One region of the Lacinutrix sp. MEBiC02595 genome, then DNA from elsewhere that is predicted to be linked to it. Evidence: riboswitches for the same ligand, from Rfam matches in the RefSeq annotation. Region 1 holds a riboswitch; the other holds the start of a gene.
What was found. A riboswitch is a leader RNA that binds a small molecule or an ion and turns the genes downstream of it on or off. The one in region 1 is predicted to bind S-adenosylmethionine.

Region 1 (3,424 bases):
TGTATATTGTTATTTGACATATATCAAAATATATTTTAGTATTGTATTACGAATTTATATTTTGATTAGGTATTATTATTTGTTTTTGATTTACTTTTACGACGCTCAAAAGCATAAACTTAATTTAATGCATTGAAAATCAAATAGTTAAAACAATATTCTATTGATAACTAAAGAACAAAAAGATAATTTATTTTTATTAGTTAAGTCATTAACTAAATCTGAAAAGCGACAATTTAAATTGTATGTGGGCAGACTTGGAGTAAATTCAGATTCTAAGTTTTTAAAATTGTTTAACCTGTTAGATAAGGCCCCAACGTATGACGAGGCTTCCATTATTAAAAGCGGTATTGTTAAAAAACAACAGGTTGCTAATGTAAAAGCGCATTTGTACAAGCAGATTTTAATAAGTTTAAAATTAAATCCTTCCCATCAAAATATACGTTCTCAAATTAGAGAGCAGTTAGATTTTGCGTCTATTCTATATCATAAAGGATTGTATAAACAAAGTCTAAAAATTCTGGATAAGGCAAAAGAGTTGGCAATTGTTAACGAAGAAAAAAATGCTGCTTTTGAGATTATTGAATTAGAAAAAATAATCGAATCCCAATACATTACGCGAAGTATAAGTACACGTGCAGATGCATTGGCAATGCAAGCAAAAGAGATTAGTTCGTTAAATGTTATTGCTAGTAAATTGTCGAATTTATCACTTCAATTATATAGTATAATCTTAAAAACAGGTTATGTTAAAAACGAAGAAGAAAGCCTTTTAGTAACCGATTATTTTAATAAAAGGCTTCCCAAATTTAATATAGCTAAAGTAGGTTTTAGAGAGAAATTATGGTTTTATAAAGCGCATTTATGGTATAGCTTTTTGTTACAAGATTTTTTAAATTGTTATAAATATGCTTCCAAATGGGTGGATTTATTTTATCAGAATCCAAGTATGATAAATCTAAATCCAGTTTTCTTTTTAAAAGGAAATAACTATCTTTTAGAGGCTATATTTTTTATTAGAAATAAACCCAAATTTCTTGAAAAACTAAACGAGTTTCAATCTGCAGTTCATGCAGAAAACTTCCCTAAAGACGAAAATGTAGCAAGCTTAGTTTTTCTATATACTAATTTTCATAAAATAAATGGACACTTTATCGATGGTAGTTTTGACGAAGGTTTGTCGCTTATTCCTCAAATAGAAAAGGAGCTAATTCCATTCAAAACTAAAATTGATGCACACCATAAAATGGTTTTCTATTACAAGTTTGCAAGTATGCATTTTGGAGCAGGGAATAATAAAGAATGTATTAAATATTTAGATAAAATTATATCCAATAAAACACTTTCCATGCGAGAAGATTTGCTCTGTTTTTCTAGAGTTTTAAATCTTGTTGCGCATTATGAAGCGGGTTTAGATTATCATTTAGAAACCTTGTTAAGAAGTACTTATAAATTTTTAATCAAGATGAATGATTTGCATGAAGTGCAAAAAGAGATGATAAAATTCATTAGAGGTTTACAAGATATTTATCCGCAAGACCTTAAAAAAGAGTTTAAAAAACTATTAGAAGTTTTAAAACAATATGAAGATCATCCGTATGAACGTCGTGCATTTTTATATTTAGATATTATTTCTTGGCTGGAAAGTAAAATTGAAAATAAGCCTGTAGGTCAGGTTATCAAAGACAAGTATATTGAAAACTATGCTTAGATTTTTATCTGATTTCAAAAAAAAGAAATAAAAAAAGCTTTAAAAATTTGGATATTAAACTTTTGTGATGCAATATTTGTGCTCACAAAGTTCAAACACTTACTGAAATGTTATCAAGAAAGGCGGAGAGATAGACTCGTTGAAGCCTTAGCAACCCTTAGATTTACTAAGAAGGTGCTAAATTCTACTTAATTTTCGATTCATTAATCGAAATATTGGATAGATAACTCAAATCTAATTACCCATCTGTAATTAGTATTTTCTTTTTAACATTTTTCTATTAAGTACGCTTCTAACGAGGCTTATTTGGCTTTTGGTTTAATTTATTTTAATTCAAAAAAACTTAGAAAAATGAGTACACAAAAATTCGCAACCAAAGCGTTGCACGCAGGACACGACGTTAGTAAAACAGGAGGAACCAGAGCCGTTCCAATTTATCAAACAACATCTTATGTTTTTAACGATTCGGATGATGCAGCAGGAAGATTCAATCTTTCGGTTCCAGGCTTTATTTATACCCGATTAAATAATCCTACAAACGATATTTTAGAACAACGATTAGCTGCCTTGGAAGGCGGAATTGCAGCAGTAGCAACAGCTTCTGGAACAGCAGCTATTTCTACAACATTACTTACACTTTTAAAAGCAGGGGATCATATTGTGGCATCGAGCAGTTTGTATGGAGGAACCTATAATCTATTAAGTGTTACGCTACCAAGACACGGTATTACAACCACTTTTGTAGATCCTTCTGATGCCGAAAATTTTAAAAATGCAACCCAAGAGAATACAAGAGCGTTTTTTGTAGAATCTTTAGGGAATCCAAAATTAGATGTTTTAGATCTAGAAGCTATTTCTAAAGAAGCTAAAAGTAGTAAAGTGCCTTTAATTGTAGATAATACCGTGGCAACTCCATATTTATTAAATCCAATAGCATATGGTGCAAACATTGTAATTCACTCGCTAACAAAATATATTACTGGTAACGGAACTTCCCTTGGCGGAATTATTATCGACGCTGGAACTTTTGATTGGACGAACGGAAAATTCCCGGAATTCACAGAGCCTTCTGCAGGTTATCATGGTTTAGTATATAGCGAAGCTATTGGAGCAGCAGCTTTTATTGCAAAAGTTCGAATTGAAGGTCTTCGTGATTATGGTGCTGCATTGAGTCCTTTTAATGCTTTTCAAATCATTCAAGGTTTAGAGACTTTAGAATTACGTATTAAGAAACATAGTCAAAATGCACTCGAATTAGCAAAATGGTTACAAGAACAACCTGAAGTAAATTGGGTGAATTATCCAGGATTGGAAACTAGTAAATATAGAGACTTGGCTAGAAAGTATTTGCCAAACGGACAAAGTGGTGTGGTAACTTTTGGCGTAGATGGCGGTTATGAGTCTGCTAAAAAAATTGCAGATACGACAAAACTTTTCTCTTTACTGGCTAATATTGGCGATACAAAATCCTTAATTATTCATCCAGCAAGTACAACGCACCAGCAGCTAAGTGATGAAATTCAAGAATCAGCAGGAGTTACAAAAGATTTAATTCGTTTGTCTGTTGGGATTGAAAATATTGAAGACTTAAAAGCAGATTTAAAAGAAGCTTTTCAAGTTTTAAAGAAAACAGTTCTGGCTTAATACATCTTCATTCGTGTTCATAAATAAATGCGGCGTAATATTTTTTGCGTAGCATTTCTAACTACTCCA
Region 2 (3,424 bases), on a different contig from region 1:
AATTCTTATTGAATTACCTGTTTTTTATTCGTTCTAAAAAAAATAAATAAAATGGTACTTACTAATAGTAATAGTAAGTACCATGTATTTTCTACCAAATCGATATAGCTAATTTTGCTTTGAGAAAAGCTTAAAATCATTAAGACTTGTGCCCCATAAGGCAATAGTCCTTGCGTAATACAAGCAAAAACATCTAGAATAGAAGCTGTTTTCTTATTATCTAAAGCATATTCATCATTAATAGTTTTAGCAATAGACCCCGCTATAATAATAGATACCGTATTATTAGCAATAGCAACATTTATGGTACTTACTAAGCCTGCAATACCAAATTGAGCAGATTTTTTACTTTTAATTAAGGTTTTAATTTTATTTAAAACATACTCTATTCCTCCATTTTTTTCTACTAAAGCAGCCAAACCTCCTGTTAATAAAGAAAGTAAAAATATTTCGGTCATACTAGTAAACCCAGAATATGCAATTTTGGTAGATTCTATCAGTGTAAAGTCTCCATAAAACAAGCCTAATATACCTCCAGAAATAATTCCTAAAAGAAGGGTTACAAAAACATTTACTCCAAAAACGGAAAGTATAATAACTAAAATATAAGGTAGTATTTTTATTACAGAGTAGTTGTAAATTACATCTTCCGTAATATTACTTTCCAAATCAAAACCTTGAACCACTAAAATTATAGAAGTAATAATAGCTGCTGGAAGTGCTATTTTTATATTCTCTTTAAACTTATCACTCATTTTACAACCCAGAGATTGTGTTGCTGCAATAGTAGTATCAGATATTACCGACAAATTATCTCCAAACATAGAACCACCTAGTAATGCACCACAAAGTACTGCTAGCGATGTTCCTCCTTGATCTGCAATTCCTATAACAATTGGTGCTAAGGTAACAATCGCACCTACTGAGGTTCCCGTAGAAACAGATAAAAAAGCTGCAATAATAAACACACCAAAATAAATATACTCAATAGCTATAAAGTCTAAACCTAGATTTACAATAGCATCCACACTTCCTGTAGCTTTAGTAATAGCCGCAAAAGCTCCTGCTAATAAATAGATTAAACACATGGTTAGTATTTTATCATCTCCACAGCCTTTTAAAAGGGTTTTAATTTTAGAGTTAACCGATTGTTTAAACATTAAAAAGGCGACTATAATACCCAAGATAACTGCTATAGGAGCTGGAAGTGCATAAAAGTCGTTTTGGTATAAACCAACGCCTAAAAAAGTAAATACAAATACAAATAAGGGAATTAGTGCTTTAAAACTTGGTGTAATGTGATTAGGTTTTGCCATTTTTCTTTTTAATGTTAAGAAGACAAAAAGCAAATAGAGAAGAAATTGAATTAACATTTTTTCCAAAATATTGGCTTATCGCTTTAGCACCTTGCTTGTTATTGCAGGTTGCTATCTCCTTTCGAGATTCTTGATAATTAATTTAAGTCGGCAAATATATAGGAATAAATACTTGGTACGCCCTTAAATTAGATAATTTTAACAAACTATTTAGTAAATGAAAGATTGCTTCATTTTTAAACAAAAAAAAGGAATAGCTTTACACTTAAAGCTATTCCTTTTTTTATAAACACCTATTTATTTAAGGGTTCGTTTTATAATACCCTTCACGCGGAATATCTATTAAATATTTTTTTCTAGATGCGTTATTTAATTTTGGTTCACGCAACCACGGATTGTGTATTTTAAGAATTTTGTAGTTTATACCAAATCCTTTAGCAAAACTTGCAAAATCGGTTACCACAGTATCTACTTCTACTTTATAAGTAGGTATATAACTATAAAGATCTTTATCTCTAAAATTAAAACCATATTTATCTGGATGACTTAAAATTTCTTTTAATGCCACAATTCTAAATACATAACGCCCCGTTTCTTCTCCTAAAAGTAAATCGTAATAACCAGAGACATCTTGTTCTTTTAACCTTCGTGCCATTCCAGCCATTCCAGCATTATATCCAGCAGCTGCAAGCGTCCAAGAGCCTAATTTCTCTTTAGATTTTTTTAAGTACACACAAGCAACCTCTGTTGCTAATTCAATATTATAGCGTTCATCTACATTATCATTTACTTCTAAACCATATTCTCTTCCGGTACCTTTCATTATTTGCCAAACCCCACTTGCTCCAGCATGTGATCTTGCATTTGTTAGTCCGCTCTCAATAACTGCTAAGTATTTAAAATCGTCAGGAATACCATGTTTTGCAAGAATAGGTTCTATTATAGGAAAGTATTTTCGTGCACGTTTAAACATTAAAAACCCATTAGATTGCCAGTATGTATTTACTAACAATTCTCTATCCATACGTTCTAAAATATCTGGATTATGTAATGGGACTTGCTCTCCTGCAAAATCCAAATAACTAGGGACTTGTAACGCGTAAACGTTATAATCGTTTATTATCTTTTTTTCAAAATTCTCATCCGTTGGCGCATCTTGCAATGCAAAAACACACATCCCGCATATCCCAAATAACCCAACTAGTGCGAGTGCATTTTTAATCCTTTTCATAGTCCTTGATTTTTTTTTATAAAGTTAAATAATATCTAGCAAAATTTACGCCAGAAATTACTGTAATATCAATTTTGGCAAATTTTCATTAAACCACTTATATTTATTAATAATCATGATATGCGTTCCTCCTTTAACAGTGATACAATCTGTAATATGTTTATATGGAAAAACCATGTCTTTATCCCCATGAATATGAATCACTCCTGGTATTGGTTTATCTTGCTGCCAACATACTACTTGCTCAATTGCCCAATCTAAATAGGCAGTGCTAGTTACTGACATATATTTTTTATAAAGCTCTACTCTTTTCGCCACACTTTTACCAAATGTATATTTTGCTATGGCATCTATATTACCAGCTAAACTAGTTGGTAAAATTTTATAAGCTTTGGTATGCTTTGCAAGTTTCATACGTTTTGGCAACTCATGCATAGTTTTCACAGAAGATACAACAAAAAGTTTTCGTAGCTTAATATGCTTACTCATTTCTTGCACTAAGATACCTCCAAAAGAAACACCTAGTAAAACCACATTATCCTCTTTAATAAAAAGCGTCATACGTTTTGCATAATCACTTATAGATTCATTTTTATGAGGAATTACCCATTCTAACCAATGTATTTGAAACTGGTCTTCTGGCAATTTTATATTTTCAAAAATAGTAGGATTAGCAGCCATTCCAGGCATTAAATACACATGTATAAGTTCTTGATTCATTAGTTTTTAAGTTCTTAATAACTATAAATAACCGATTAATTTTCGTAAATTTACTGCACAAAACTATGCAAAAAAGTTTTGACTCCTTATTTTTCTATTGAATTAAAACAAATTAATTATGATTGATGCAGCTGAATTAATTGATAATGACTTCTTA

Region 2: linked by a shared signal. The riboswitch ahead of ACVCZW_RS06905 (Na+/H+ antiporter NhaC family protein) and the one ahead of ACVCZW_RS06020 (O-acetylhomoserine aminocarboxypropyltransferase/cysteine synthase family protein) in region 1 are both predicted to bind S-adenosylmethionine.

The regions. Positions count from the first base shown of each region.
Region 1 is NZ_JBSHNU010000200.1:40,197-43,620, forward strand. Features, by position in the region: gene ACVCZW_RS06010 (2-isopropylmalate synthase) at 1-20, opposite strand, end outside; gene ACVCZW_RS06015 (hypothetical protein) at 167-1,711, shown strand; SAM riboswitch class I at 1,819-1,941, shown strand; gene ACVCZW_RS06020 (O-acetylhomoserine aminocarboxypropyltransferase/cysteine synthase family protein) at 2,063-3,355, shown strand; gene thrA (bifunctional aspartate kinase/homoserine dehydrogenase I) at 3,383-3,424, shown strand, end outside.
Region 2 is NZ_JBSHNU010000201.1:120,531-123,954, reverse strand. Features, by position in the region: gene ACVCZW_RS06910 (DUF2892 domain-containing protein) at 1-2, shown strand, start outside; gene ACVCZW_RS06905 (Na+/H+ antiporter NhaC family protein) at 6-1,316, opposite strand; SAM-I-IV-variant riboswitch at 1,363-1,458, opposite strand; gene ACVCZW_RS06900 (lytic transglycosylase domain-containing protein) at 1,618-2,547, opposite strand; gene ACVCZW_RS06895 (alpha/beta hydrolase) at 2,605-3,267, opposite strand; gene ACVCZW_RS06890 (N-acetyltransferase) at 3,386-3,424, shown strand, end outside.